3 regions of the Xylanibacillus composti genome follow, and region 2 is predicted to be linked to each of the others. Evidence: riboswitches for the same ligand, from Rfam matches in the RefSeq annotation. Region 2 holds a riboswitch; each other region holds the start of a gene.
The links. Region 2 has a riboswitch for cyclic di-GMP ahead of XYCOK13_RS01670 (putative motility protein). Riboswitches for the same ligand answer to the same signal wherever they lie in the genome.

Region 1 (10,529 bases), on a different contig from region 2:
TGATTAATAATGATGGAACATATCTAGTGTGGGCGAACAACGACCGAATATGCACAATGTGCAGTGTGGAAATTCGCCCAGCTATAAGCATGCAACGGGAGGAAGACAGCAGGCTTGGCGTGGCGTGCGTTTGTGTATGGATCGCGGTTGACAAGGGCGAACCGTTATAACTATAATGGTTACAACGGCGGTGATAAGTGTGAAGCAGATCAGTACGCGTTTTTCCATAGCGGTACATGCCCTTTCCTTAATTGCGATGAACCCTGAAGCTTGCACGGGCGATTTCATTGCAGGCAGTGTGAATACGAATCCTGTGATTATTCGAAGAATTATGGGCATGCTGAAAAAGGCGGGGCTGGTAGAAGTGCGCGCAGGCGTAGGCGGTGCTTTCTTGCGCAAGGATGCCGCTCGGATTACCCTGCTGGATGTGTATCGAGCGGTCAACGCGACGGAAGAGAATCAGCTGTTCCGCATGCATGCCAATCCGAATATTGCTTGCACCGTCGGCAGAAATATCGAGCGTGTCTTGCAGGAAGAGCTGAACGATGCGCAATTGCTGCTGGAGCAAAGGCTCGATCAGACGACCTTGAGCCAGCTGATCGGCAAGTTCGATTGACCCCATTATGCATGCAAATAGTAGCTCCGAGTGGGCTTTTATTTATAACTTTGTTGTAACTGTAATGGTTATAACGCAAATAGGGAATGGAGGAATGAACAGATGAAGCTGCTAGTGACAGGCGCGACAGGCAAGCTTGGAAGCAAAGTGGTGGAAACGTTATTGGAATCGGTTCCGGCAAATCAGGTGGCGGTGAGTGTCCGAAATCCAGAGAAAGCGGAAGGATGGCGCGCCAGGGGTGTCGATGTCCGGCATGGGGATTTCGACCGGCCAGAGACGCTGGATGCGGCCTTTGCCGGAATGGACCGGATCTTGATCATCTCCGCAGACGGGGACAATGATACCCGCATCCGTCAGCATCAGCATGCGGTGGAAGCAGCAGCGCGTGCAGGGGTGAAGTTCATTGCTTACACCAGCTTGGCCAATGCCGGCAGCAGCAAGCTGTTGCTGGCTCCGACGCATCAAGCGACGGAACAGGCGATCCTGGGGACGGGCATTCCTTATTCGTTCTTGCGCAACAACTGGTACTTGGAGAACGAGGCAGCCGGCATCCAGGGGGTCATAGCTGGAGCGCCCTGGGTCACGTCCGCCCAATCGGGCAAGGTAGGATGGGCGCTGCGCCAGGATTATGCAGCAGCGGCGGCAGCGGTATTGGCAGGGGAAGGTCATGAGCATACGACCTATGAGCTGTCCGGCAAGCTGCTGACTCAGGATGAGCTGGCCTCGGCTGTAGGAAGCGTACTGGGCAAGGAAGTGCAGGTGCAGCATGTGGATGATGCCGCTTATGCGGAAGTGATGAGAGGCGTTGGCGTTCCCGAGGCGGCGGTGCCGTTTCTCGTCGGCATTCAGAAGGGAATTCGGGAAGGGGAGCTGGAGGTCGAGAGCGATGATTTCGAGAAGCTTCTGGGTCGCCCGGCGACACCTGTGGAAGAGGCGCTTCGCCAGCTGATCGCTGAGCTCGGCTAAGAACCAAATTGCAACGGCGGCAGTCTGGGCCCTATTGTAAGGGGGCCAGGCTGCCGCCGTTTTCTTATAGGGATGCTCGAGTCCGCACAGGCTTGCGCATCATATAGGGATAGAGCCAAATCAATCCCAATACATACAAGGAGAAGGCGAAGTAAGCTGGCAGCAAGTGGACAAAGGTTGTGTACCCGATCCACAGATGGACGCTGAAGCCAGCGATGAATCCGGGGAGTCCGCCTAGCAATAGCGCGAACCAGAGCCAGCGTCGACCCTCTCCGATCCCCCACAAGGAAGCGGCGAGCAGGGCCAGCGCGTTCGAGAATAGCGCGCCTCCAAAGCCCGCGCGGTCATGGGCGATCAGCGGCAGCAAGCGATCGCTGATTGCAGCCAGCTGTTCGGGCGAAGCGCACAAGTACGCCAGGTCTGTCGCGACGAAGACGTCGGTCACGCCCACAACGGCAATGACCGCTCCTCCAATTGCCAGGGCAAATCCGAGTATGACCATCATGCATTGCCCCCATTGTGCGCGCAGCCAAATCCGGTCATTTGCAGTGTTGACAGGCTCATAAGACGGAAGCCCGCCGCGAGCCCGCAGCGATAACAGGAAGAATAGCAGCAAAACCACAGCAACCGCTGCATGCAGCGGATCAAAATAGCCGTATCCCAGGAACAGGAAGAAGCTGCAGAGTCCAACGCTGCACGATACGACAAGGGCTGTTTTCGCCCAATGCTGGCCTTGGCGCAGCCCGTAATAGGATAGAAACATGTACAGGATGCCGATGGACATCATCGTTCCCGCCAGTGTAATCCTGTCATGCGACATGAATGGCGGAATCAGCCGGTTCATCTGTTCCAATTCCGCCAAGGTCATGCCCAGAAAGGCGACATCATAAGGCAGCACTACAAGGGTTGCGGCGATGATCCATGCGATAATGCCCCCGATGAGCATGCCCAGTCCGAGCCGCCACATCCACCCCCAGCCATGCCAAAAAGAAGGAGCAGCCGGCGGCATATCATCGCGAATTTTCTCATAGATGATGGCCTCGTTAATCCGCTTCGGCAGACCGGGCCCCGCGTAGACCAGCCCGCTGTGCAGCTGGATTGCGGATGCGCCCGCCTCCATGAGTTTGAGCGCATCGTCCGGCGAATGCACGCCGCCTCCTGCGATGACCGGCATCGCCGCCGCCCAAAGCTTGCGGATGGCTTGAACGCGCTCCAGACAAGGTTGAAGCGCATTGGCTCCCGTATAACGTTCTCCTTGTTCGGTATGCCATGCATCCCCGATAACGAATCCGGCATACTGTTCGTTGGTCAGGTTCTCGCTGTGACCATCGTTCCAGGGCAGACCGTCGCGCAGCGCCGGCAGATCATCCACAGGGAACGAGAGAGGCAAATAGACGAACAGCGGAACTGCCCTTCCCCGATCCTTGCAATTTCGCAGCACATTCCGAAGCAGCTCGAGCTTGTCCTGCAGCGGCCAGCCTTCATTCAGAATATCGATATGAAAGGCAGCGGCACCTTCCTCCAGCCCCCGGATCAACTCGCAGAGCTGCTGCTCGGCCTCCTTGGGAGAGCAGCCCGGCATAGCCTGGATGCGCAGCATTCTCGGCAGCGCGCGCTTACGTTGATGGCGCAGACGTTCTGTCGCCTGGGCCATGCTGACTGTTCTGGATGCTCTCGGATAGACTATGGCTTCCCGGGATAGATCGCGGGCCATGCCCTTCTCTGATTTCGCGCCGCCGAGCGGCTCAATGGTGACAGGTCCCACTTCCAAATATCCGAATCCGAATTGGGACAATGCTTCCTGAGCGACAGCCGCGGGGTCCACGTCGCCGCTAAGGCCGATCGGATAGGGGAGCGTGACATCTGTTCCGGCCAACTGGCTCTTGAGCATCGGATGGGCTTCCATATGCCCTAATGTTCGGATCACCAGAGTACCGAGGGGCAGGCGGCTCAGCGTGCCCATCAATCCAAGCGTGATGTCGCGCGATAGCTTGGCAGGCAGGCGAAACAGCAGCGGTTTGAACAAGGTATGGTAAGACCAGTCCGGCATGATTCCTCCATTCTCGCCATGTGTCGTCATTCCAGGCGGAAGCATATCGGTTATCGAATCGTTTCTTTCATTATACGGCAGCAGAACGTTGCCTGCATCATAGAATGGATGGAGAAGAAAAGTCATTTTTGCGCAAAACATGACGAATGGCAGATTTCTGGTAGAATAGGAGAGTACACGTATATAAAGGAGGGCGAACATTGGAACGGTTACCAAAGTATATTCAGCATGCACAGGGTAAACTGTGGTTGACCGAGGATGAAAGAGACAATTTGAAAATCAGCTATCGCATCAAGGAAGTGCTGTTCGAGGAGAAGAGTCCGTATCAGCATGTCATGGTGCTGGATTCCTGGGATTTCGGACCGATGCTGGTGCTGGACGGGGTCGTGCAGACCACCTCGAAGGATGGACATATTTACAACGAGATGATCAGCCATGTCCCGCTCGCCATGCATCCGCGTCCGCGCAAGGTGCTGATTATCGGCGGCGGCGATTGCGGCGTCGCCAGAGAAGCGGCGAAGTATGACCAGGTAGAGCAGATAGACCTGGTAGAGATTGATGAAGCGGTCGTACGGGCGAGCAAGCGTTATCTGCCTGAAGTGTCGGGCAATTTGTCCGATCCCCGAGTACGCTATCATTATACCGACGGCGTGGAATTCGTCGGACAGGTGCAGCAGGAATACGATTGCATCATTGTCGATTCCTCCGACCCGGTCGGTCCGGCCGAGCAGCTGTTTGAGACCGCCTTTTACCGCAATCTTCACCGGGCGCTGAAGGAGGACGGCATCGTGGTATGTCAGAGCCAATCGCCGATCTTCCACAGTGACGTTATGCGGCAATCCTACGAGCGCATCAGCCGCCTGTTTGCTGAAACCCGACTATACACGACTGTTGTTCCGACCTATCCGGGGGGCCTGTGGAGCTTTACTTTAGGCGCCAAGCATGCGCTTCCCGACCCGGACAGCATCCGTTTCGATAAACCTGCACGTTATGCGAATGAGGAAGTGCTGCGCGGCTGCTTCCAGCTGCCGGCATTCCTGAACGAAATGCTGAAGCAGGAGCCAGTCCACGCCGGCCGTTAAGGCCGGATATGAAATAATGGGGGAGAACCATGCAGCTGAACCGATTGTTTGCCATCGTCTACTTGCTGCTGCAGCAGCCAAGAGTTACAGCGAGAGAATTGGCGGAGCGTTTTGAAGTTTCGGTTCGCACCATATACCGGGATATTGAATTGCTTGGCAGTGCCGGCATTCCGGTATATATGAGCAAGGGACGCGGAGGAGGCATCTCGCTGCTCGACCATTTCGTCCTGAATAAATCGCTGCTGACAGACCGGGAGCAGTTGGAAATCTTGTCCGCCCTGCAAGGATTGAACAAGTGCGCAAGGAAGTGGGAGCCAGGCTGCGCAGGATATCGGCCTGTTGTGGGCGAGGTTTTGGAAAGAAGGGGTTTATGCAGGAATTACGCCAAAAGCGAATCGCAAGGTGATCGGGCTGTACTCCGATTATGAAGGAGATTGCAGGCATCCATATCGGTTTACCGCCGGCTGTGAGGTCGGCGGGCAAGGGGAATGGGCGGCCGATGTTGCCTCTGTCACGATTCCGGGTGGCAAGTATGCGAAATTCGCAGTGCGCGGGGATGTCCAGCAGGCGATAGGCGAATTTTGGAGCAAGCTGTGGGACATGCCGCTGGAGCGGGCGTATCGCTGCGACTTCGAGGAATATCAGGAGCGTCCGGAAGGCTCGGATGACCAAGAGGTTCATATTTATATCTCCATCTAACAGCAAAGGAGCTGTACCGATACAAGCGAAAGGCATTCGCCCCGGAACAGCTCCTTTGCTGTTAACATGCATGTAGGCTGGTTGCAGCTTGACAGGATGATGCTGCATTAGAAGTTCGATGCTTCTGCTGGCTTTACGCCTTGGATCATTACGGTTGGATGGTCGGACAGATCTATCTCTGTCTTGCTGCCCAGTTCGCGGACAACGGGACGCTGCATATGGTTGGTGATTTTCACCACCAGCGCTTCCTTCCCCGACTGCAGCTTGACCATGGTTCCCGGCGGATATGCCGGAACGGCACGTACGAAATCATTAATCACTCCATGCGTATAGGCGAGCCCGCTCATGGCCATGATCGCTTCCATGGCTTCGTGCGGAAGCAATTCCTCTGAGGACACAGCGCGGTCGTACAGCTTGCACATGCTCCCGATTTGAGCATACTCATGGAAGGCGCTGCCTTTGATTCCTCTTGGCGCTCCGCTGCCATCCAGACGCTCATTATATTGGAAGGCGATATGCGAGGAGACAAGGCTTAATTCGCGCACATTCCGCAGCACCTGAAAGCCGGCTTCCGGCACCTTGTCCGCATCAGCGGTCACAGCCTCGCCAATACTGTGCAGCAGACAGCCTACAGCCAAATCCCGCAGCATGAGGTCGTTGTATCCGCGCTTGTTGCCAACCTGCAAAGCCAAGAGCGCGACGTTGACAGCATGCGCATACGGCGCGAGATCCATGGAAATGGTGGATGTCGGAATGGGAACCAGCACGGGACGGAGCTGTGTCTCGCGGATCAGCTTGCCTGCCGCGCTCAGGATGTCCCGCATTTGGATCGGTTTGCGGGCACGTACGGCGGCGTGGGCGTCCCGGATATTCTCCGCAATGTCGAGCCAAGTGGGCATATCTATCATTTCTTCAAGCGTGATGCCTTTGGAGATCGCATCCTCTATGACAAGGACGCGAATGCCCATATGCTTCAACCGAATCTGAAACTTGGGGTGTATGGTTTGGTTCGCTGCAATGAGGATGCGGCGTTGTGAATCATAGACGGGCATGGCCAGGATCATGCTTTTTTCATCATATTGATCGATCGGAATAATTCTCATGGTGTCCCTCCGTGTCTGCTGGTTTCTAGGATGGTCATCCGACTTATACGCAGAATAAAAAAAAGACACCCTTCAAGAGCGTCTTGCGATTCAATCCCAAGGATCTTCAAGGTAACCCAACCGTCATCATGCCGCACGCGAATCAGCACATGCTGGGCACCTAAGACTTGTGGCTTTGCGTCCCTGCCTTTCGACAGGTTTGCCATTTTCTCCTAGACCTATTTACTTGTACCCATTATAGCACGACGATAGACCTGGTGGAAGGACTAAATTCCTAGTCTCTTCCGATGATGTGAATCTTCTAACCTATATAAGAAGGTCTGCATGCGGCGACAGACCCTAGGCAACATCCGGCGTGCCGCGAGCCTGAACGAGAGTCTGCCTAATCCGGAGACGAACAAGCCATGATCCAATCTAGAATCAGATGTTGAACGCATCCCTTATCGCCCCGTCCTAAACTTGTGGCAGAACCAAGCCAGAGCCACACAGAGGCTCCAGCTAACGGAACTCACAGCCGCTAATGGACCTTTTTTGCAGCACATTTCATTCTTACGGAAGCTACAGCCCTTATGTACGCGTACCCCTGGGTTTTGTGCACATATTTCGTGCAATAAGCTCTCTCAGTTCCGTTAAAAGTAAAATCACCTGAAAATCAGTGAAATAGTGCTTCTGACTTCCGTTAGAGCTCTAGCTGCCATACTGGAACCGTGGAGAGACATACTTTTAGCATTCACTTCCACACGCTCACAGCCCTTTTGCTGCACCCCGTCCCCGTTCCTCACCGCACAAATGCCTGCTTCTATTGACAGTGTTTTTTTCAGTATGGTATATAATAGAAAGGAATATTTAGCACTCTCGTTGCTTGAGTGCTAACGCAATTGTCGCGTAACGACCAGAATGCCAGCACGCCCATTGTACGAATCGAAAGGAGACGAAATAATGGCGAAGAAGCAGTTCAAGGCGGAATCCAAGCGCTTGTTGGAGATGATGATCAATTCGATCTACACACAGAAGGAAATTTTCCTGAGGGAATTGATCTCCAATGCAAGCGATGCCATCGACAAAATTTATTACAAGGCGCTGACCGACGAACAGCTTGTATTTGACAAGGAGCAGTACTTCATTAAGATTACACCGGACAAATCGTCCCGCACGCTGACGATCTCCGATACCGGCATCGGCATGACGAAGGAAGAGCTGGAGAACAATCTCGGCGTCATTGCGAAGAGCGGCTCGCTTGCGTTCAAGCAGGAGAATGAAGCGAAGGACGGACATAATATAATCGGCCAGTTCGGCGTTGGCTTCTATTCCGCGTTCATGGTGGCGGATGTTGTTACGGTCAGGAGCAAGGCGCTCGGCAGCGAGGAAGCGTTCCAGTGGGAGTCCAAGGGAGCGGACGGCTATACGGTGAAGGCTTGCGAGAAGGAAACGGTCGGCACGGACATTATTCTGAAGATCAAGGAAAATACCGAGGACGAGCAGTACGACGAGTTTCTGGACCAGTACCGATTGAAGGCAATCATCAAGAAGTATTCTGATTTCATCCGCTATCCGATCAAGATGGACATCACCGGCAAGCGACCGAAGGAAGGCGAGGACAACGAGTTCGAGGATTACACCGAAGAGCAGGTTGTCAACAGCATGATCCCGATCTGGCGGAAAAATAAAAGCGAACTGACCGACGAGGACTACGAGAATTTCTACAACGAGAAGCATTACGGCTTCGACAAGCCGCTGGCGCATATTCATGTGAGCGCGGACGGCGCAGCGGTCTATCAGGCGATCCTGTTCATTCCGGAGAATACGCCGTTCGATTATTATACGAAGGAATATGAAAAAGGCCTGGAGCTTTATTCCAACGGCGTGCTGATCATGAACAAGTGCGCGGACTTGCTGCCGGACTACTTCAGCTTCGTGAAGGGCATGGTCGATTCGGAAGATCTATCGCTTAATATATCGCGCGAGATGCTGCAGCATGACCGCCAGCTGAAGCTCATTGCCAAGAACATCAAGAACAAGATCAAGGGACAGCTGCAAAGCATGCTGAAGGATGACCGCGAGAAGTACGAGAAGTTCTTCGCATCGTTCGGCAGACAGCTGAAGTTCGGTGTATACAACGAGTTCGGCGCGAACAAGGACGACTTGCAAGACCTGCTGCTGTTCACCTCGTCGAAGGAGAAGAAGCTCGTCACGCTGGACGAGTATGTGACCGGCATGCCGGAAGAGCAGAAATATATTTACTACGCAGCCGGCGAATCGATTGAGCGGCTGGAGAAGCTGCCGCAAACCGAGATGGTTGCGGACAAAGGCTACGAAATCCTGTACTTCACGGAAGACATCGACGAATTCGCCATCAAGATGATCGGCAAGTACAAGGACAAGGAATTCCGCAATGTCTCCAGCGGCGACTTGGGGATTGAGGATGCGGAGTCGAAGGAGACCGATGCCGAGAAGAACGAGAACAAGGATCTGTTCGAAGCGATGCAAGGCATACTTGGCGGCAAGGTGAAGGAGGTTCGCGCCTCCAAGCGGCTGAAGACCCATCCGGTCTGCTTGTCCACGGAGGGCGAGGTTACAATCGAGATGGAAAAAATCCTCAAGGCGATGCCGAACGGCCAGGATGTCAAAGCCGACAAGGTGCTGGAGATCAACGTCAACCATGACGTATTCCGGGCTTTGAAGGCAGCGCAGTCCTCCGACAAGGATAAGCTGGAGCTGTACACGAATCTGCTTTACAACCAGGCTCTGCTGATCGAAGGATTGCCGGTGGAAGACCCGGTCGCCTTCACGAATGATATGTGCAAGGTGATGGTTTAAGCAGGATAGAGGGGATATAGGGAAGCGCCACTGCTGGAGAGCGGTGGCGTTTTTTTTGCCGCAAACTGCGCACAGACGCCCTTTTCGGATGCTGGAATCATAGTATTCTGCTATAACTATGCGATTCTTGTTCGATTTCAAGAGGAAGACTAGCACATATAATCATAGTATACAAACAAGAACTACAGCATTGCAGCAGCCTTTGGTTAGGTCAACGGATCTGAGTCGATCCTGATCTTGTGCTATTTCCCGCAAGCTGTTGCGGGATTGGCAGGTGCGAGCAGCCAGTATCGCAGCTTTTATGAAAGCGCATACAACCAAAGGGGAATCCCATCCAAAGAAACCAAGGAGGCGGCGTCAATGAAACTCGGTGTATTTACGGTTCTGTACAGTCAGAGGTCTTTGGAGGAAACGTTGGATGATCTTGCACAGCAAGGGGTGGAGTCTGTCGAGCTTGGAACGGGCGGCTATGTCGGCAACGCGCATTGCAACCCGCAAGAGCTGCTGGTGGACGAGGCGAAGCGCAAAGCGCTCAAGAAGGCGGTCGAATCCCGGGGGATGACAATTAGCGCGTTAAGCTGTCACGGGAATACGCTGCATCCGCAGGAGCAAATTGCCCAGCAATTCCACGACGATCTCGAAGCTACTGTCAAATTGGCTGAACAGCTGGAGGTGCCGACAGTCGTGACCTTCTCCGGACTGCCGGGCGATCACGAAGGGGCCCTGTACCCGAATTGGCCGGTAGCGCCGTGGCCGAACGATTTCCAGGATGTTTTCGCCTGGCAGTGGGAGAACAAGGTGATTCCTTACTGGACAGAGATGGGCAAATTCGCGGAAAAGCACCATGTGCGGTTTGCGCTGGAGATGCACGGCGGATTCTCCGTACATACTCCCGCTACTTTGCTGAAGCTGCGCGATGCCGTCGGGGAAGTCATTGGAGCGAACGTAGACCCGAGCCATATGTGGTGGCAGGGCATCGATCCGATTGAAGCGATCCGCATTCTGGGCAGGGAAAAGGCGATCTACCATTTCCACGCGAAGGATACGGCTATCGATCCGGTCAATGTGAACCGCGCGGGGCTGACCGATATGCAATCTTATGCCCAGATGGCGGACCGTGCCTGGATTTTCCGGACAATCGGGTATGGCCACGATATGAAGGAGTGGGCCGATATCATCAGCAAGCTCCGTCAGGT
Region 2 (10,529 bases):
TCCCGAAGGATTGGGAAGGCTACACGATCACCCGCGTCTTCCGCGGCGATACACTGAACATTGCCGTCAAAAATCCGAATCGCGTGTCCAAGGGCGTGCAGTCCATTACTGTCAACGGCCAGGCCATCGAAGGCAATGTTGTGCCGGTTGCAGGCGACGGCGGTACGTACCAAATCGAGGTTGTCCTCGGCTAACGAGACGATTGCAGCACACACGCGCATGACAAAGCCGTTCTTCCGCTGTTTTCAGCAGGAGAACGGCATCTTTTTGTTTAGCGGCAGCGCCGCCTCAATGTGCTGCCGATTGGGCTCGATTTTTATAAAAATTGACAAGATCATCTAGCGGTGATAAGATTATTATGTTAGACGTGTAACCTCAGGGAATTGATTTCCCCCTCTTTCTAAGCATGCGCACACTTTCCTCATCATTGCGCATGGGATATTCCTTTTTTATCATGTCGGCTGCAAGAAGGATCACGGATTCATGACAGGCGCGGCCATCGGAGCCGCAGGAGACGATTGAGAGGTAGGGCATTCGTTGTTTTCGTGCAAGTACATCGGAAAGAACATCAGCGGTTACGCTGTCTATAGACCCCCGTTCAGATACGAACGGGGGTTGTCTAATTTAAAGCTCCCAGCGCTCATGCGCGTTAAACCAATAAAACCACTGATCCGGCCGCTCGCGGATCATCTGTTCCAGTCTTCCGCTTAGCTCAACACTTGCTTGACGGCGAGCGTCCTTTCCGCTCCCCCAATTCACGATCCCGGGCTCGAAGCGGATTTGATGGCGGAATTCCCCCAGCCGGCAGGCATACATCGGCACAATCGGCACATTCCCGTCCAGCGCCAATGCCGCCGCCCCCTGCGGAAGCCTCGAGAGTCGGCCAAAAAACGGCACATGCGGGAAGGTCGGCCGGTAAAAGTCGCCCAGCAGAAAGACAACCCCGCCCGCCTGCACGTGACGGCTCAGCGCCCGGTACAGCTTCAAGGGCGGCGTCCGGTCATAGTCGAGGCCTTGGCAGCCCATCGCTTCGAAACGCCGGTACAGCGGGGCCAGCGCCGGATCGCTGGCCGTACCGACCGTTATGCATGGATATTTTCTAGAAAGAAGCCAATAAGCATAGAAAAAATTCCCCATGTGCGGAGCATATACAATCGCGCCTCGTCCGAGCCGCAGCGCCTCCTCCAGATGGCGCTCCCCATGCAGCTCGAAGCGCCGGCCCTCTCCCTCCGTCAGCCGTTCGGCATCTATGAGGATTTCGTACAACGTCATGCCTGCATGCTGGAAGTATTGTCTGGCGTACCGCCTTCGTTCCCGGTCCGTCCTATCCGGCAGCAGCTCCGACATATTGTTCAGGACCGCCCTCCTTATTCCCCTGCCCCAAATGCAGACCAACAGCCAGGCTGCCGAACGAATCAGCTTCTCCAGCCAACGGCGCGGCAGGCGGCGGCTCCATCGTGCCCAGCTCTGCAGCCGGGCTTCCTCCGAGACCATGTTTCCGATCCAATCGTACAAGCGTGCCGACTCCTATCTATGAAAAAAATGCTTTTGGTACCGGCGCGTCACGCGCTCCTTCTCCAAGACGATCAAAAAATCAATCGTTTCAAAAATATCGTCATACGCGGGGTCCCCGCCAATCTCTGCCCCAAGCCATTGGTAGCCTTTCATAAGCGGAGGAAGCCTGCGGAACAATTCTTTGTCGCTCAGCTCCGTTTCGACCTCCCGCAGGCCGGAAATCCGATGCGTAGCCAGAGGGCGGATTCCGAAGCGGTCGGTGATGATGCTCCTTCTGCGCAGCATCGTATAGATCAAATTCAGCTCATCCAGACTTTTCAGACGCACGCTGGCACAGCCGATCAAGTACTTGTGGTGGCTTGATGCAAGGCAGGCCGCGATTCCTTCCCACAGCATCTGGATCACCTTTCCGCTGCGATAGGCCGGATCGACACAGCTTCTGCCCAATTCCATCGTCATAGGTTTCTGCTCCGCGAAACCGTTCAAATCGAATTCGCTCTCCGAATAAAAGCCGCCATGCTGCATAGCCCGGTCGCCCGGGAGCAGCCGATACGTACCGACGACCTGTCCAGAGCCCAGATGCTTGACGATCAGATGATCGCAAAACTCGTCGTAACGATCCTGCTCCAATCCGGAGTCGTTCATCAGCTGCAGCTTCTTTTCCTCCTCTACAAAAACCCGATAGCGCAATCGCAGCGCTTCCTCAATATCGTCCTGACTCGTTGCGATCATGACAGCCAACTGATCCTGGCTGCCCTGTGCTTGACTGGCAAGTTGCATCATGATCCACACGCCTTTCCCCTGAAGGTTGATCCATGTCCCGATTCAACGGGCACAGGGCTATCGTAGCATGTGATCGTTAAGGTCATGTTTTGGTATCGTTAAGTTTATGTAAGGAAACGGTTAATCGGATTTCCCATAGCGTCATGTACGCACAGCGACGAGTTTTTTTTACAAAATTGATGATTCGCGTTAATGCTGTTCGCACACTTCCTGTCTACACTGTAGAAAACGATGACGAAGGAGAGCTAACATGACCATTGCTGCAGCATCCCGTCCCACTCTGTCGAACGCACATATTGACCACCTCAGCCAGCGTTTGCCTGCACACAACTTGGCCGAATTCCAGTCCATGGCCGCTCCCGAGCTGGACTATCTGCAGAAGCGTTCCTACGAAAGACTGCACGAATTGCAGCAGGAAGTAGACCGCCTGCTCAACGAGCTGCGTGCTACAGCCGCGCGCATGCGATCCCGGCAGACACACATCCCGGCCTCGCGGCACTTGTCTTCCGCCTAGAATAAAAAAAACAGCAATCCCTCTCGGGAATTGCTGCTGTCTGCAGGCCGGATCGCTCCCTGCCGCTTCCGTTAAATCGAAGGCATCACATTACCGCCGCTTACCGGAATGTACGCGCCTGTAATAAAGCTCGACAGATCCGATGCCAGGAAGGCGACCACATTCGCAATTTCCTGGTCTGTCCCCCTGCGCTTCAACGGTACGCTCTGGGAATAAGCTTCGTTCTGCTCCGTGTTGTTCTCGCGGTCCCGGTCGCTGATCGTCCAGCCCGGCGCGACCTGATTCACCGTAATTTGATGCTCGCCTACTTCCTTGGCCAAGATCCGATAGATGCCGTCCATCCCCCGCTTGCCCGCTACATAAGCAGACTGCGTAGGCAAATTCTGCATCACGCATTCCGTGTTGATGCCGATCACGCGACCGCCCTTCTTCGCCACCATGCCGGGAACGAACGCCTTGGTCAAATGCACGCTTTGCAAGACGCATGATTCGAACTGGCTCGTGTAGTCCTCCGCCGGCTGTTCCAATATCGTGGTCCATGCATATTGGATGACGGCATTGGCAACTACGATATCTACTGTTCCCAGCTGTTCCGCAATGTGCTCCTTCATGCGGAGCACTTCGTCCAGCTTGGTCACATCCGCCTGCACCGCAACCGCTCTCCGGCCCAATGCTTCCAACTCCGCTTGCAATGACTTCGCCTTGGCCTCGTTCCCTTTGTAATGGATCGCTATATCCGCGCCGCATTGGGCAAGCGTACGCGACATGGTCCTCCCCAGCTCTCCTGATGCTCCGGTTACCAGCGCCACCTTGCCTGTCAAATCGATTTGCATGGATGCTGTCTCCTCCTCTGTCGGGAACCCACTCTGCTTAGAGCGGCTCCTATGTTCCCCGGCCTTTGTGTCGGCCTTCTGAATGCTCCGCCGGGCCTCTTGATACAGTCCTTCCTATTATACGGCAGCGCCACAGCAGATGGAAAGAATCGATCGTCTGGCTTCCGCCCCCCTCGCCGCAATATGGGCAGCTCAGCCCTTGGCTTCGCGACCAGCATGTCCCCCTTTTCCTTGCAACTCCTCCTGCTGTTACGTTATGATTTGAAGGTAGTATCAGAACTGCTGTAACAGGTTGAAGCATCCAGAAAACTCACCTGAAGGAATGCAACCGATGACAACAATCAACAAGAAAGAGATCATGGACATTTACAAACAGCTTCGCGTGGCAGACGTGAGGGACGGCATGGATTGGATGATGATGCACAACTATGGTAGTGTGAGCCCGGATATCGTTCCGCTATTCCGCACCCGTTTTTGCGGATTTGCGCGCACGGTTCGGTATGTGCCGACGAATCGGCCGATTCCGAAGATGACACCGGACGAGTACACAGAGTTTGTCGGCCACTGGTACAACAGCATTGCCACTTACGGCTGGCAGAACGATATTGAAGAAGATGATGTCATCATGATGGATGCAAGCAACACCAATGTCGGCATTATCGGCTCGCACAACAGCCTGGACTGGAAGAGCCGGGGCGCCCGCGGTATCGTCACGAACGGCGGCTGCCGCGATACAGACGAAGTCATCCTGACGGAAGTGCCCGTATACAGCCGCTATCGCTCCCAAACGATGGTGCAGGGGCGCATTGAATTCCAAGCTGCCAACATCCCTGTAGATATTGGCGGTGTTCTGGTTCGTCCCGGAGATGTGGTCGTGGCCGATTACGACGGCGTCATCGTCGTGCCGATCGAAAAGGCAATGGATGTGGCGAAATACGCCATGAAGGAGCTGCAGCAGGATAAGATCAATCGTCGTGAAGTCTATGAAAAAATGGGCATGGAGCTCGATGATACGGTACAATAACCCCAAATTAACCGGATAAACATAACAAGGGCTGTCCCCTTAGTCGAGTGCTCGGCTGCTGAAGGGACAGCTCTTCCATTTGGGACAGCATGTGCATGAACGCCGCCGACAGGATTGCCGGATGGCGATAAATTTGCTACTCTGAAGCAGATACCGATGAAAGGAGCATGGCGTATGTGCTGTTCATGTTGTCCAGTGGTTAAGATGCAGACACCTTTTTAAATTAACTTTTAGGAGGTTGTTTGTATCCATGCTACCCCAAGACAAGTTGATTCATTTAATTAAAGAGCAATGTGAGAAGGATCGCCGCATTTCGGCATGCATGATGTATGGCTCTTTCACAAAAGGCGAAGGAGACCAATATTCGGATGTGGAGTTTTATCTGTTTCTCAACGATGATGAGGCCCGTGACTTTAAGTCTTCGGAATGGGTGAAGGATATTGCGTCTTACGATTTGCTTTTCTTCAACGAATATGGAACCGAGGTTGTGGTGTTCAGCAATTTAGTCAGAGGCGAATTCCACTTTCTTCCGGAGTCTGAAATGGACATGATAAAGTCGTTCAAAGACACCGGGGTTTTCCCCGACACAGATTCCATGTTCATCTATGATACAACGGGTCGGTTGAAGGCATTATTGGATGCTCTAAAAGGCGACGGACCCGAAAGAATGACAAGCCATCATGTCAATTTTGCTTTTAACAACTTTGTAAATGCGTGGCTGATGGGTGTGAACGTTTTGAAAAGAGGGGAGCATGCCCGTTCGTTAGAATGCCTCTCCCATGTGCAGAAATATATACTCCAGCTGATGAGAATTCGGGAAAAAAATACAGAACGTTGGCTGAACGCTACGAAGAACTTGGAACATGATCTCTCAGAAAATGCTTATCATGCGTATGTCGCTATTACATCGCGATTAGATGCAGCAGAATTATATCATGCATACTCCAACGCCCTGCGTGCAGTCGAGGAGTTAATCCATGTGCTTGGAGATCAGTATCCATTTGATATTGATCTGGTCTTTACGCATAAACTGCGTTCCCATTTGAACGATTTATTTAGCGCCTAAGCGTCCAGGCAAATAAAATAAGAGGGTGTCCGGAAGTACTTGGGACACCCTCTTGCCTGTTTAGCCAATCAACTTCCGCAGCTCCGCATACAATTCGTCCGCAGATTGCTTGCACAGCAGCTTCTGCTTGCCGACCATGACAAAGCATTGCTTCGAGCACAGCTTGCACTCCCCCAAGCAATCCTTCTTCTTGTGCTTGAGCTCAGGATGAATGTCTTTCATCGATTTATAAAGAAACTTCGCTTCGTATCGCTTGAGATTCCGGCAGCAGTATTTGATCTTCTTCATTTCGCCGCTCCCCGCATCATGATTATCATTCTCAATCATAATGATAATCATTATCAGGTTAATCGTCAATCCCCGCTGAGCTGGAAGTTACCCTTGAAGCAGCCAGGTCATATTGGGGGATTATCTGTTCAGCCCGGGATATCCCGGTTTTGCAGTTTTTTTCGACGGCCGCGCCAAATGCGATACGAGACGTAGGCGACTACGACAGCCCCGCCCAGGGTGAAGAACGCCGCTTTCTCCAAGCGAATAGACAAAATCCCTAATCCGACTAATGCCAAAACGAAAAAATACAGCAAATTCCCGATCATTGTGCTATAAACAAAATGCGACAGCCTGATGGAGCTGATTCCGGCTGCTATGTTGACGGCGCTGGTCGGGACAAAGGGAAAGATACGTCCGAGAAACACAAACAGGAAGCCATTGCCTTCTATCTTATCCTTAAGACGCTCGTTCATCCGCTTCGCGAACAAGCTCTGAAACCAGTAACGAACTGCCAGGAAAGACACGACTCCCCCTGCGATGCTGCACACCCAGCTCCATAAATAGCCGTACGTAAACCCGAACAGAGAGACATTCACGGAAATGAGCAAAATAAGCGGGATGATCGTGAACAAATTTTGGATGATCATCAGCGCCAACGTCGCCAGCATCAGCACTCCTACGCTGCCGCCTGCCAGTTCGCGCAAAGCTTGTAAATCTCCGCTCAGCAGCAGCATTGCAGGCTCAGAGCGAAGGGCAACGACCAGCAGCAACAGCAATCCGGAAAACGACAATACCCTTACCCAAATATGTATCCCCATCACCTTATCTCTTCATGGCTTTTTTCCAATAAGTCGGTACATTATATGGTTGGTCATACTGCTTTTATCCCTTGCGAACTATGATTCTCTTCGCATCCGGTCCGGTACTGGTATCCCATTTACGGCGGTTCGCTGTGCGCATCGCCCTTCACGGCCTCGCCTGAATCAAACTTGAATGTCCAGCTGCTTCCCCAGGTAAGGGTGTGCGGCTTGCTGGATCTCCTTCTGGTTTTTCTCGAAGCCGCTCAGCAGCTTTTCCATTTGCGCAGCTTCCGCGCTCATGGCCTTGTCCAGCATGGCAATGCCCACGGCTTGCTTCAGCATATTGCCGCTGTTTGCAGCTTGCAGTGCACCACTCACGTTCATGTTCATCCCTCCCCTGCATCTTGGCGGCTGGCTGGCAGCCAACGGCACGTCGCCGTCGGGTAAGCCCCTGTAGCTTTGCGTCCTGCGCTTTCGCACAGTTTACCTTTTTCATGAAACGATGAACCGCCTATATTGTATCATGCCTATGAGGAAACGCAAAATCAGGAGCCGTCCCGGCGCACTGCCTGACGCACTTAGAGGAACAACCGCCCTCCTCCTTACATATCCTGTAATGCATGCAAACGGTCATTGTCACTCATTCCGATTCCACATCAAAAAGGAGCGTTGCCATGTATCCCACAGTACCGCCCTTTTCCTGCCCATGGGCCTACGGGCCATATGGAGCGCGCCCGTATCCGCCTGTGGATACCCAGCAATTCAGCCATGCTGTCTCCAGCTTTCAATCCTTGATCCTGTCAGCAAATCAAGTGCTGTCCAGCTTGGCCCGCCCAGCGTTCGCCCATCAGTTCATGGCCGCCGCACAGGCAGGCAACCATGCAGAGGTGGATCGGCTGTTGAAATCAATCGGCAGCCATGCCGATATCGAAACGTCATATACGCCGAGCGGCGTCGCCATTACGCTCCGCGAGCAAGCTGCCGCCGGGTCTCCGTGCTGCTCGCTGACTATGCATTTGCGCTGGGGCATGTGAACTTGAAAAAAGACACCAGCTGCCGGCTGATGTCTTTTTTCTCGTCTATTGCGGTGCCAATAGCCCCGCAGGCCCGCTTGCCCGGGTATGTGCAATCTGGCTGTCCGTCCTATGCCTTGGGGCGGGAAGTGTTTTTCGGCAATTTCCAGTCTTGGCTGTTATTCATGAGCACGGGGAGCAGCTTGCTGCTCCGCTGCATAGATGAGCCGCATAATGTGCAGGTAGGCGTATCCTCGAAGGAGTAGTCATCCCTAATCCAAACCTTGCAGTCCTCATTCGTGCATGACCAAACGACCGTGTCCATCTTTTGAATTTCATCCTCTGACCTTCTTCTCGCGTACATCCAAACCCCTCCCATACCTCTAAGTGTGCCCCGCTGCCTGGGCAGCCGCGCCATCGACGATGCGGGTGCTTCCCGTCTTGTTACCCACGAAAGTGAGGCGAAGCGTTGATGCTTATTCCAATTGCTTTCGCGGGCCCGGGAATGACGTGATAAAAAAGGACTGCCCTTAACTTTACGTTAAGGGCAGTCCTAATATGCCTTACAATTTCACAACATTTTCTGCTTGCGGTCCGCGGTTGCCTTGAACCACATCAAATTGAACGCGTTGGCCTTCGTCCAGAGTTTTAAAGCCTTCGCCTTGAATAGCACTGAAATGAACGAAAACGTCGTCTCCGCCTTCCACTTCAATAAAGCCAAAGCCTTTCTCTGCGTTAAACCATTTTACTGTTCCGTTTTGCATGGGATTACCTCCATCAATAAATTTACATGATCTTTCTTTATTCGTTCGCCAAATAAAAAATTCACATATAGCAAAAGGTACCATCGTATCACCACAGGATACCCTTTACCATATGTGAATGTGTATAAGGTCTCTTTGGTCACGATAATACAATGATACCATATTTGCTTGTGAATCACAACAGGCGCTCAATTCAATGATTACCCATATACGTAGCTGATATACACCATGACAAGTAATCCCAGAATAAAGGAGTACGTGGACGGCCGTTCATAGCCGTGTCCATGGCTTTCCGGAATCAGTTCCTTGTACACAATAAACATCATGGCGCCTGCAGCAAAGGCCAGGCCGTAACCGATCAGCACCTGAATGTAGCTGGCTGCAAAGTAGCCGACTATCGCAGATACAACCTCCATCAGGCCGGTCAAGGTAACGATCATCAAGGACTTCAGCTTGCTGACATTGGAATTGACCAGAAATACCGCAAGGATAAGGCCCTCCGGCATATTTTGCGCTCCGATCGCTATCGCCACCATCGGCCCCAGGCTTTCATTCTGGCTCGCATAACTGAATCCTGTGCTCAGCCCTTCGGGAATATTATGAATAAAAAGCGCAATGATGACGAGCAAGGACTTGCTGTCAAATGAGCCGATGCCTGAACTGGCATCGTTCTCCACATCAATATGCGGGATATTCCGTTCAATCAGATCGAGTACGACAATGCCGATCAAAAACCCGACCGTCAGAGCCAAGATGCCCGATTCCTCGATCGCTTGCGGCATAAGCCCGAAGGTGGAAGCCGAGACCATAATCCCTGCCGTGAAGGCGATCAGAATGTCCTTCCACTTCTCAGACAGCCGCTTCACTATGAGAATCGGAATTGCGCCGAGTACGGTCGCCATAGCGGAGATGAAGCTTCCAATCAGTGCCGCAGCCAATGGTATGCCCTCCTTCTCATGATGCAACGCTGTAGCCATTAGGCATCTCTCGAGTTTATGGTATGATCGCGCCCGAGGGATGTTGCAATATTCTCAATTTATCACAAGAGGGGGAAAAGGAAAACTTATTTTTGCATACACCTGCGCCGCTGAAATTGCTTCATCAAAGCCATGAAGCTGAAGCCAGTCCCCCCGTTCTGACGGACACATATGCCTGGAAGCTTGCCCCTTCGGCATTCGTGTCCGTCAGAACGAAAAGGAGATGCAAATCGATGTTATCCGTACTTGTACGTAATGCCGTAACCGCCAGTCGGATAAACCCATTCGATGTTGTCCGACGGGCACGCAATGCGGCAGGTGCCGCATTCGATACAATTCTCGTAAGCTACCGTGGTGATTTTCTGCAGCTTATCCCATTCATACACATCCGACGGACAAAAAAAGTTGCAGTCTTTCGTCGTGCATTTCAGACATGTTTCCGTTTCCTTAATCGTCAGATGGGATTTGTCATCACACTTGTAACGAATCGTAAACAGCCGATCAGCTATCTTTTGTTGACTCATCCGTTCATCGCCCTCCATCCTTTCCATCCAAGCTTCATCATATTCAACGTTCCGCCTGCGGCCCCCTTCACGATGCCCACTGCTTTCTTTTGCTTCTCCGCCTTCGGTTCTCCGTCGACGAGGAACATCTGGTAGGCCGCTTCGTTCAGGGCGCGCGGCAGCTTGTCGAAGAGCAGCTCCGGATCCTCTTCCTTCAGCATGGCATGCATGCCCTTATATTTCTTCAAATCCTTGTGAATAAAGGAAGCCCTCACCTTCTCATCATAGCGCTGCAGCGCAGTCGGCGTCATGTCGCCGGCATCTCGCGCTTCGATGATGGCCTCCGCTGCCAGCCGGCCGCTCGTCATCGCCAGATTCGTGCCTTCGCGATGCACGAAGTTGACCAATTGCGCGGCATCGCCGCAGACGACCCAGCCTTCGCCGGACAACGGCGGAATGGAGTGAAA
Region 3 (10,529 bases), on a different contig from region 2:
TCCCATCCCCAGGATGAGACACGCAATCATGGTGAAGAAGAGCGTGAAGAACAACTGGCCGCCGCCCAATGTAATAATGCCGTCGGCTATACGGCCGCCCAGCCCGGTCTGTACGACTACGCCGACGATGATGCCCGCGCAGGCGCATGCCGCAATAACCGGCAGCGCAACGCGCGCTCCCTGCTCCATCGCGCCAAGCACGCTCTTGAAGGACATGCGCGTATCCCGGCGAAACAGGCTGACGAGGAAGGATACGGCTATGCCCAACAGCGCGGCGCGCATCGGTGTCCGGCCGCTGAGCAAAGTATAGAAGATGACAAGAATGGGCAAGAGCAAGTAACCGCGCTCAATCAGCAGACGCCGCAAGTTCGGCAGCGCGCTCTTGGGCAGGCCGACGATGCCCCGTTTTCTCGATTCGAAGTGAACGCCGAGGAAGACGCCGCTGAAGTAAAGCATGGCCGGAATGATGGCAGCCAGCATAATTTGGCTGTAGGGCGTTTCCGTATACGTTGCCATGATAAAGGCGGCAGCGCCCATAATCGGCGGCATAATCTGTCCCCCCGTCGAAGCGGAGGCTTCGGCCGCTGCCGCGAACTCCGGCCGGTATCCGGCCTTCTTCATCATTGGAATCGTGAAGGAGCCTGATCCTACCGTATTGGCTACAGAACTGCCTGACACCATGCCCTGCATAGCGCTGGCAACAACAGCCGCCTTCCCTTGACCTCCGGTGAAGCGCCCCGTCAAGGCAAATGCCAAATCGTTGAAGAACGATCCGATGCCTGTCCGGATTAGCATGACCCCGAACAACAGGAACAAAAAGATGAAGGTCGAGGACACCTGAATCGGCGTACTGAATATTCCCTTTGTCGTCAAATACAGATCAGCTGCCAACTTGCTCCATTCAAATCCCCGGTGCGCGAACAGCTTCGTCGGAATCCAATTGCCATACATGGCGTAGAGCAGAGCGACAACCGAAACCACGACGATCGGAAGTCCTACGCTTCTTCGCGCTGCCTCCAGCACCAGCAGGACTCCCAAACTGGCGACGACATAATCCATCCGCGCGTACCCGATTACGATGGCTTCCGTCACCAGCCGCTCATAGAAGATGACGTTGTAATAGCCGACCGCCAAGGCGGCAAAAGCCAGCACTGCGTCGTACCACGGTACTGTGCGCTGCACCCTCTGCAGGCCTTTGCGAATCGGGTACAGAAGAAAAATCAGACCAAGCCCTGTCCCCAAGTGAATCGGCCCCTGGATTCTCGCCTCATAGGCGCCGCGGTACGCTGTGAACAGGTGGAACAACGTAAGCGAGATAGCGAGGAACGACACTACCCATACCCATTTCCCAAGCTGCTTGCGGTAGGTGCTTTCCCGGTCATACTTCTCCAGTATCTCATCGGCGGACACTGCATCGGATTTCACGGAGTGGGTGGGCGGCACATCCCCGGCAACCGACTGCCGCCTGGCTTGTTCGCGCTCGTTCAAGGGTCTCACCGCCTTCGCTAAGATTTAGTAAGGAGACAAGCTTTCCTATGGGTAAAAAAGGGCCGGGACACCAAGTGTCGAGGCCCTCGTTATATCCAGTTCGCCTTATCCGCCTAATCCATCAATCCGATTTCCTGATAATACTTCTGCGCGCCGGGATGAATCGGCAAGCCATTCGATCCGTTCAGCGCATTCTCTTGTGTCGTATGACTGGACTGCGGATGTGTATTATCCCCGTTATGCTCAATCATCACCCTTGCCAGTTCGTACGCCAAATCCTCATCCACTGTATCCGTATTGGCCACGAGTATCGCAAAGGCTGAAATCGTATGCGCATCGGCTTCCAGCCACTCATAGGAGCCAGCCGAAATGGCAAACCCGGAGTAACCGCTGTTGGCTTCTATATGTGCCAGCGCATCGCCCGTTACTTCCAGAAACTTCACATCCCGTGTTGCCGCCTGCAGCTCATCGATACCGGCGTCCGGCAACCCCAACAGGCCGAACGAAGCGTCGATCGTACCGTCCTGCAGCTTCGCTTTCGCATCGCCAAACCCTTCCTGATAGGCTACATAGTCTCCATCCTGCAGGCCGTATGCCTCCAGAATTAGCTTTGCGGCTGCTTGTGTGCCGCTGCCCGGCGGCCCGATGGCCACGCGCTTGCCTGCCAAATCGGCGATCGTCTCGACCCCTGTCGACTCCCTCGATACGATCTGCATGACTTCCGGATAAATATGACCGATGAACGCGAAATTCTCTACGGGATTTCCTTCGAATTCTCCTTTGCCTTCATAAGCATCGATAGCCGGCAAATTGACAGACATGCCGAGATCAAATTCCCCGCGGCTGATTTTCGCCAGGTTCTCAACAGAAGCACCCGACTCCGTTGAGGTTACGTTAATATGTTCGATCTGATTATTCCACACATTCGCCATCTCTGCACCCAACGGGAAATAGGTTCCCCCTTGGCTGCCCGTTCCCATAAGCAGATCCGTTGTGCCTGCCCCTGAACCGCAAGCCGCCAGCACAGCCACGCTTAAGACAAGGATAAATCCAGATACAATACGACGCTTCACTTGCAACATCCTCCTTATTCAGCATATTGAGGTTCCCAGCTTTCATCATTACAGGCATAGAATGATAGATAGTTAAATAGATTATCGCCCAAGGGAATTTATGTAAGCATTATACCATAAAGTCTGAATTATTTGAATCCTTTATGAATCGCTTGTACATTCTGCGACGTGTCAACGGGCGCCGCTTTTTACTCATATGTATGGCTCTGTGCAGTGAATATGCGAAAAAAAAAAACTGCTTCCCCTGTGAAATCAACATCCTGATGTTGAAACGGCGCCAAGTTTGCCTTCTATTATTTTTGCTTATAAATCGACTGTGCGATGCTCCATTCCACCTATCCCGCATACGTACCGTACCAGCAAAAAGGCTGTCCTGCCATGTCATCACTTGACCGGCGGGACAGCCTTGTTCATGCTCCTGCGAATTTATAGTTTGAACTTGCTGACCATCTGGTTCAATTCCTCTGCAAGCACAGCCAAATGCTCTGCATTGCTTGTAATTTCCTCCATCGAACTGTTCTGCTGCTGGGCCGAGGCAGAGGTCTGTTCGACGCCGGCCGCGCCCTCCTCCGATACGGAGGCAATTTCCTGGCTCGTCGTTCCGATTTTCTCGCCATGCCTGCTGATCGCTTTGAGTCCCATCGACACGCTGCCTATGCGCTCGACCATCTGATTGACGGCTTCCGTAATGCTGTCGAACGTTTCCTTGGTCGCGTTCATGGATTGCGTGCCTTCCTCTACCTCCTGGTATCCGCCCTGCAGCGACTCAACCATCACTTGAGTGTCCTTCTGAATGCCCGCGATAATGCCGGTCACTTCGTTAACAGAACGCTCAACCTGCTCGGACAGCTTCTTCACCTCAGACGCGACTACCGCGAAACCTCTGCCGTGTTCGCCTGCGCGGGCCGCCTCGATCGAAGCGTTGAGCGCTAGCAGGTTTGTCTGCGAAGCAATTTCCTGAATTACCTGCACCAGATTGGAAATATTGCCCGCGCTTTGTTCCAGATTCCGCATCTTGCCGAGCGCATCCTGGACAATGCCATTGATCGCCGTCATCTGCTTGGCCGTCTGTTCCATCTGAACCGTGCCATTCGTCGACTGGGCCAGAACGTTCGCCGATGCGTCATTCAGCGCGTCGCCATCCTGATTGGCCACAGCTACCTGCTCGTTCAATGTTTCAACCAGCTCGGCAATTTCGGTAGCGGAACGAGCCTGTATTTCAGTCCCGGAAGCGAGTTCCTGCATCGTAGTTGCGATTTGCTCGCTGCCTGCCTTGACCTCTCTCGCCATTTGCGTCAATTCCTCGCTCTGGCTGGAAACTGTCTGAGAGATGGATGAGATGCCCCTGACCATCTCGCGCAGGCTGCTGCTCATATAATTAATCGTCTTCGCCAATTGCCCGATCTCGTCCCGGCTTTCATAGCTGATATTCTTCACAGCAAGATTGCCGTTCGCGATTTCGCCGCCAATCTCTATGACTTCCTTAATATTGCGACTGATCAAGCGACTTACAAAATATGTAATGAACAAACTTAGAATCAAGGAAACGATAACGGCACCGATCAGCATATAGAGTGAAAACGCTGCCTGGGCATTGGCGTCCTCTACCGCCGCAATCTGCTCCGCCGAGACAATTTCGATAAGCTCTCCCAAAATGCTGACCGTTTCTGCGCGAAGCGACGCGGTCTCTCCCCGCAGCAGCTCTACTTCTATCATATTGCCGGCATTCAGTGCAGGCACCAGCTTCTCCAGAAACAGCTCGTTATACTTGCTGTCGCTTTCGATAACGCGTTCGAAAATTTCCAGAAACTCCGCCGATTCATCCAGACCAGCCCGAATCTCTTGCTCCAGCTGATTGAATCTCGCACTGCGCTCCTGAAACTCGGAAATCGGAACCGCGCTCCAAGTTTGAATGAAATCGGCAATCCGAATATCCTTGGCCCGGAACAGCGAACCCATTTCGCTCATCTTCAACGCTCGTTCTCCTGTTCTTTCCACCTCATTGATTTCTCTGCCGACATTGTTCAGCAGTATAGCAACCATCACAGTTGAGGCCACGAACAAGACGATCGTGATAGCGAGAGGAATGCCATACTTCTGGCTCAACGACATGTTTTTGAATCTGAACTTGCTTAACCATCCACCCATCCTTTTCATCTCTCCAGTCTTCTCCAAAGTTGTCCAATAGCGCAAAAAAACCGCCCGAATGCGGGCAGTCCTCTTGATCGTGCAGCTGGCTGGCTTTCCTTTAAGGAAGAAGCCCCTATAGCTTTGCGTCCTATTCTTTCGAATAGTTTGCCCTTGTCGCTATCGCTACTAGCATTATAGCAACTCTCATGACGATATTCTACAGGAAGCGACAATTATTACTAACTTCTTCCCCTGTAGAATTGTACAATCCTCCTCTTAATCAGGAATTGCTGCTAATATGCCATTCGGCGGCTCCCGATTGTTGCTAGAACGATAGGCAATATTTGTCTGGCCATGCTACTATACGAGTGAGGGGAATTCAATGAATGAAGGAGGGAATTGATATGAGCAAGAAATTTCGCGTAAGCGCTGTCATGATGCTGATTGTCGTTGCCCTATCGTTATCGCTTGGCGGCTCTGCCGCCCCTGCAACGTACGTGCATGGGATTTTCTCCGAGCGGGCCCTGTATGTGGTCGATGGTTTGACCGGAGATCAGTATCCGGTCAGAGGCAACGCTATTGCCAGTTGGACCGAGCATCCGCTTCAGTCTGGCAATCAAGCATTTTTCAATGCCATAGTCCACAACGCTGCCGGCGACCGTTACGAATTTAGGCTCGTGTCGCTGGGGAACACAACAAACGACTCGATCTACGGGAAATTTGATATTTACAAGAACTACAATCTCGTAGCGCAGGTGACAGGAACCGCCTACGGACTTTCCCTGCCGGTCGGCAACTACTACAAGTTCTATGACTCGCAGCAAAATTGGCATGTTTCCGGCTACATCACAGATCGCCTAGACTATTAATCGTACCGCGGCAGGGCTTCCCCTCAGCCCTGCCGTTCAGCCAACTGCGCGGCAGCGAAATCACAAAAAAAAAGCCATCCTCAAGCTACAATAACTTAAGGACAGCTTTCGTTGACGCCATCTAGCCTTTCACCGAGCCGGCCGCAATGCCTTCTACGATTCGATCACTCATAATGAGAAAGGCGAGCAGAATGGGCAGGATGCTGATCATCAGGGTTGCGCCGATCGCCCCCCAGTCTGTCGAATATTGTCCGACAAAGTTCTGCACCCCTACCGTCAATGTCTTCAGCGTATCCGAGCTGATAAACGTATTGACGAACACAAACTCATTCCAATTGTAAATCATGTTGATAATGGCCGCCGTAACCATCACCGAGGAGGTCATAGGCAATATAATGCGAATGAACATGCGATTGACCGAACAGCCGTCTACAATTGCGGCTTCCTCGATTTCCCGCGGCAAGGCGTAATAAAAGCCTAGCAATATCATAATCGTAATTGGCAGGTTGAACGCTGTGTAGGAAAGTATGATGCTCCATAGATTATCGATCAGCCCAAGAGCCTGAAACAAGATGAACAGCGGGATTAGGGTGGAATGCAGCGGAATCATCAGCCCTACCATGAACAAGCCAAGAACAAGCGGCTGCAGCTTCCAGCGCATGCGCGTGAGCGCAAAGGTCGCGAAGCTCGCCAGCAAAATGGTGAGGACGACAGACACGAGCGTTACGACGATGCTGTTCACAAAATACACATCGATATTCCCCGAAGTCCATACCTTCACATAGTTATTCCAGCGGATTTCCTCTGGCAGCGCCAGTGGCGGCAAATTGAAAATTTCCTGATTGTTCTTTAAGGAAAATAAGAGCAGCCATACGAGCGGGAACAGCTGCATAACGGCTGCAATTGTCAGCAAGAAATACAGGATCAGCTTCCCCGCGATGCCCTTCTTCGAGCCGCCGCCCGTCTGGCTGACGGGCTTTTGTGTTTGTCCGCGTTTGAGCGCCAGTCCATTCGTGCTTTTCACTTGATTTCACTCCTGATCATGAATACTGGATTTTCTCCTTTGAGGCGGTCAGCTTGCGAATGAGCCAGGTAGCTGCCAGACAGATGAGCAGCAAGAAAAATCCGACTGCGCTGCCGTAGCCGAAGTCAAAGGTGCGAAATGCTTTGTGATACATGTAGGAAGCCATGACTTCACTCGCCTGGTTCGGTCCGCCATCGGTCATAATATAGATCAAATCGAAATACTTCAACGAACCGACAACCGCCAATACCACCGTAACTTTGATCACTTCCGAAATTAACGGAATCTTGATGCGGAAAGCGATTTGCCAGGCATTCGCCCCATCGATTCTGGCCGCTTCCACGATGGACTGCGGAATATTCTTCAAGGCCGCATAATAGATCAAGATGTAAAATCCAGCGTATTGCCACAGGATAGGAATAAACAGTGCGCCAAGCACAAGATTGGGATCAGCCAGCCATGCCGGTGTCTTCGCTACACCCAGCGATTCCAGGAACGTGTTCAAGATACCGGATGTCGGATGATACACCTTCAACCACAGCTGTGCAATCGCCACAGAGGAGAGCAGCATGGGAATCAGGTAAATCTTGCGAAAGATATTGACTCCGCGAATGTTGCCGCTCAGCAAAACTGCCACCAATAAATAAGGCAGCAGACTGGCGGTCGACAAGATGGCAAAGTACATAGAATGCTTCGCGCTGTTCCAGAAGGATGAATCGCTCATCAGCTTCTGGTAATTGTCCAACCCGATAAACTTCATATCGCTGATGCCGTTCCATTCCATCAAACCGTAAATGCCGGTATAGACAATGGGCACGTATACAATCCCTAGAAGCAGGCATAAGGCCGGAAGGACATAAAGGGTGAGGACGAGCTTATTGGACATGACTTTATTCATACGGTGGGGTTCCTCCTTCCTTATAAGCGCAGGAAGGGCAGGACCTTTCGGCTGGCGACCCTGCCCTTTTCTTCCCTATGCTTATTTGCCTTCCTGCAGGACGTCCTCTTGCTGTTGAGCGAACTCTTCCGGCGTAACTGCCTTGCCGAGCAGCGCCTGAACCAGGTTGTAGTGCGCTTCCGCAGCTACCGGCTTCATCTGTACGTCCAGATAAAGCGTGACTTTATTGGCTACATTCAGCTCATTCAACAAGTCGATATACATTTGCGGCAGATCAATCGTCTCCGTGTCCACCTTCGTCGCCGGGATTACCCCTGCCTCGGTAACCGAAAGCTCTCCCCAACGCTTCACAAAGTGGCTGGCGAATTGCTTGGCCTCAGCCGGGTGGTCAGAATTTTCAGACACGAACAATCCTACGCCGGGACCGCCTACCCAGTCATCCACGCCGCCTTTTCCGCCTTCCAAGACCGGGAATTTGAAGAATCCTACGCTGTCTCTGAATTCTTGCGGAATTTCTTCGTTCGTCGTGTAATTCGGCACTTCCCAAGTACCCATCAAGAACATGGCTACATTGCCGTTCAGGAATTCTGTTTTGGACTCATCATTGGACAGTCCGTTGAAGCCCTTGATGAAGGCGTTCATATCTACCAATTCCTGAAGCTCGCGTCCGGCTTCGATCAAGTCAGGATGCGTGAACGTGTTCGAAGCGACTGCTTCATCAAGCAGCTCTGGCCCACCGAGTCTTTCCGCCAAATACATGTACCAGAACGATGCCGTCCATGCGTCCTTTGCACCAAGCGTAAATGGCGTCACATTGTTGTCATTCAAGGTTTGAATAATGTTTTTCAGATCCTCGTAAGTTTCCGGAACTTCCAGATTATATTGCTCGAAGATCGCCTTGTTGTAATAGAATGGCACAATGTTCAGCTCAACCGGCAAAGCGTACGTATTGCCATCGAACGAATATGCTTCTGTCGTGCCGCCAACGAACTGATCCTTCAGGTCGCCCTCAAGCAGTTCGTTCAGGTTCGCGAATTCATTTCCGTTCACGTACGGCTCCATAAAGCCCGCTGCCCAAGTGAAGCCGATATCCGGCAGGCTGTTCGATGCGGACAATACTTTGAGCTTGTTTTTGTACTGTTCATTGTCCAATACTTCAATTGTAATTTTGACATTGCCATTGGCTTGCTCAAACTCATCTACGATTTGGTTGACCAGATTATACTGGGCCAAGCTGCTTCCTTCCGGCCACAAATGCATCAGATGCAGTTCGACCTGTTCGCCGGACTGCTCTCCTCCCCCATTTTGCGGTGTCGCATTTCCGCCTGTTCCCGTGTTGGCGCTGCCGCCGCAAGCGGCCAAAATCCAGGCGAGGGATGCGAGCAGCATTAACACTGCCATTGACTTTCGGTTCATAGTGTACTTCCCCCTATGTTTGTCAGATTGAAGGCTGCCGCATGCACCGTTGCCCAATCGGACTCGAATGAATGCGCTTTCCTTCCACTATATTGTAGCGCTCGCAGCCGGTGGAAAATAAGCCCTCTCCGATTAGGTATCCTTCCACTATTTTTAGGTGCTGCTCAATCGGAACGGTCGGACATCCGCTTGCGGTACTGCCCCGGACTTTGCTTTTCATATTCCTTGAACAACTTATTGAAATACTTTGCTGTCTTGTACCCGACCCGCTCCGCAATTTCCACGATCGGCAGCTTCGTCTGCACAAGCAGCTCCTTCGCCCGCTGCAGCCTTCTGCGCGTGACATAATCGCTGAAGGTCAGCTGCATTTCTTCTTTGAACAGGACACTGAAGTAGCTCGGGTTCAAGTGCACATGTGTCGCCACTTCCTTAAGACCGAAAGCTTGATTCAAGTGCTGGTCGATATACCGGAGGGCTTCGGCAACGGAATCGCTTATTCGCCCTTGCTGCGCGTGCGCTTCATGCAGCACTGGATCGAGCAGCCGCTCCATCACGCCTACGCGGCTCCGCTGAGCCTGAATGGAAAGCGCATGCTCGACCGCCTCGATCAGCTTATCGTTGCTGACCGGCTTCAGCAAGTAGCGCACTACCCCCAGTCGAATCGCTTGCTGCGCATAAGCAAATTCTGCATAGCCGGATATCAGAATGACAGGGGGCATATAGGCTTGCAGCTTGTCTGCCATCGCCTGTACAAATTCCAGTCCGTTCATCTCCGGCATGCGAATATCCGTGACCACCAACTCCAATTCCAGCTCCTCCATCATCTGCAGAGCATCACGGGCATTGTCGGCAACATAAATCGGATACCGGCCCGCGCTCCAAACCTCCAGCGCCTTCCGCATGCCTTCCCGTGTCATCGGTTCATCCTCTACAAGCAGCACTGCTCTCTGTCTCATCGCGGCCTCCTATTTGCAAGGAATTCTGATCTGCACACTTGTTCCCTCTCCCTTGCTGCTGCTAATCCTTACACCGCCGGCATAATTGCTGCTGCCGGCATACAATTGAATGCGTCTCTCCACGTTGGCCAGTCCCATGCCTGTGCCTCTGGCAGAGGTATGACGCCCTTCGCGTATCGCTGCCGTTACGGCCTCCAGCGTCTGCTCATCCATACCGGCGCCATTGTCTGTGACTTCAATCAGCAGCTCTTGTTCCCGTTCGCGAAAATCCGCCGCCACCCGAATGCTGCCAGGTCCAAGCTTATCTTCAATGCCGTACACGATCGCATTCTCCACAATCGGTTGGATCAGCAGCTTCGGCATCATCCGGTGCGCATGCTCCTCCGGATAGGCAATCTGCCAATTGAGGCGATCGCCCAGCCGCAGCTTCATGATCTGCAGGTATCTTTCGATATGTGCAAGCTCTTCCTCCAGCGTCACCCACTCTTCCCGGTTATGCGAAGTGATCGTATACCGGTAATATTCGGAAATTGTGATGACGAACTCGGCCAGCCTTAGTTCACCCCGCTCCTGCAGAGATCGGTACAGCGCCTCCATCGTATTGAAGAGAAAATGCGGATTCACTTGTGCCTGAAGCGCTTTCAGCTCCATCCGGCTTTGAATGATTTCCTTCTC

Region 1: it holds a riboswitch for cyclic di-GMP, as region 2 does, so the genes downstream of both, XYCOK13_RS19470 (HD-GYP domain-containing protein) here and XYCOK13_RS01670 (putative motility protein) in region 2, are expected to answer to the same signal.
Region 3: it holds a riboswitch for cyclic di-GMP, as region 2 does, so the genes downstream of both, XYCOK13_RS00840 (methyl-accepting chemotaxis protein) here and XYCOK13_RS01670 (putative motility protein) in region 2, are expected to answer to the same signal.

What each region holds. Positions count from the first base shown of each region.
Region 1 covers NZ_BOVK01000070.1:5,245-15,773, forward strand. Annotated here, with positions in the region: gene XYCOK13_RS19440 (Rrf2 family transcriptional regulator) at 200-616, shown strand; gene XYCOK13_RS19445 (SDR family oxidoreductase) at 719-1,582, shown strand; gene XYCOK13_RS19450 (dihydroorotate dehydrogenase) at 1,647-3,632, opposite strand; gene speE (polyamine aminopropyltransferase) at 3,833-4,714, shown strand; partial or broken gene XYCOK13_RS19460 (helix-turn-helix transcriptional regulator) at 4,744-5,004, shown strand; gene XYCOK13_RS19465 (GyrI-like domain-containing protein) at 5,054-5,413, shown strand; gene XYCOK13_RS19470 (HD-GYP domain-containing protein) at 5,521-6,516, opposite strand; cyclic di-GMP riboswitch class I at 6,624-6,730, opposite strand; gene htpG (molecular chaperone HtpG) at 7,456-9,333, shown strand; gene XYCOK13_RS19480 (sugar phosphate isomerase/epimerase family protein) at 9,694-10,529, shown strand, end outside.
Region 2 covers NZ_BOVK01000005.1:19,470-29,998, forward strand. Annotated here, with positions in the region: gene XYCOK13_RS01625 (glycoside hydrolase family 94 protein) at 1-194, shown strand, start outside; gene XYCOK13_RS01630 (lysophospholipid acyltransferase family protein) at 625-1,515, opposite strand; gene XYCOK13_RS01635 (GNAT family N-acetyltransferase) at 1,528-2,298, opposite strand; gene XYCOK13_RS01640 (hypothetical protein) at 2,549-2,812, shown strand; gene XYCOK13_RS01645 (SDR family NAD(P)-dependent oxidoreductase) at 2,884-3,645, opposite strand; gene XYCOK13_RS01650 (RraA family protein) at 3,977-4,669, shown strand; gene XYCOK13_RS01655 (nucleotidyltransferase) at 4,920-5,735, shown strand; gene XYCOK13_RS01660 (YuzB family protein) at 5,796-6,023, opposite strand; gene XYCOK13_RS01665 (TVP38/TMEM64 family protein) at 6,152-6,823, opposite strand; gene XYCOK13_RS01670 (putative motility protein) at 6,989-7,189, opposite strand; cyclic di-GMP riboswitch class I at 7,209-7,303, opposite strand; gene XYCOK13_RS01675 (YuzC family spore coat inner layer protein) at 7,480-7,839, shown strand; gene XYCOK13_RS01680 (cold-shock protein) at 7,949-8,236, opposite strand; gene XYCOK13_RS01685 (cold-shock protein) at 8,382-8,582, opposite strand; gene XYCOK13_RS01690 (ZIP family metal transporter) at 8,783-9,520, opposite strand; gene XYCOK13_RS01695 (ferredoxin family protein) at 9,796-10,083, opposite strand; gene XYCOK13_RS01700 (FAD-dependent oxidoreductase) at 10,080-10,529, opposite strand, start outside.
Region 3 covers NZ_BOVK01000003.1:11,799-22,327, reverse strand. Annotated here, with positions in the region: gene XYCOK13_RS00850 (TRAP transporter permease) at 1-1,443, opposite strand, end outside; gene XYCOK13_RS00845 (TAXI family TRAP transporter solute-binding subunit) at 1,602-2,570, opposite strand; gene XYCOK13_RS00840 (methyl-accepting chemotaxis protein) at 2,988-4,709, opposite strand; cyclic di-GMP riboswitch class I at 4,787-4,871, opposite strand; gene XYCOK13_RS00835 (hypothetical protein) at 5,096-5,560, shown strand; gene XYCOK13_RS00830 (carbohydrate ABC transporter permease) at 5,682-6,584, opposite strand; gene XYCOK13_RS00825 (carbohydrate ABC transporter permease) at 6,601-7,482, opposite strand; gene XYCOK13_RS00820 (extracellular solute-binding protein) at 7,564-8,898, opposite strand; gene XYCOK13_RS00815 (response regulator transcription factor) at 9,063-9,854, opposite strand; gene XYCOK13_RS00810 (cache domain-containing sensor histidine kinase) at 9,864-10,529, opposite strand, start outside.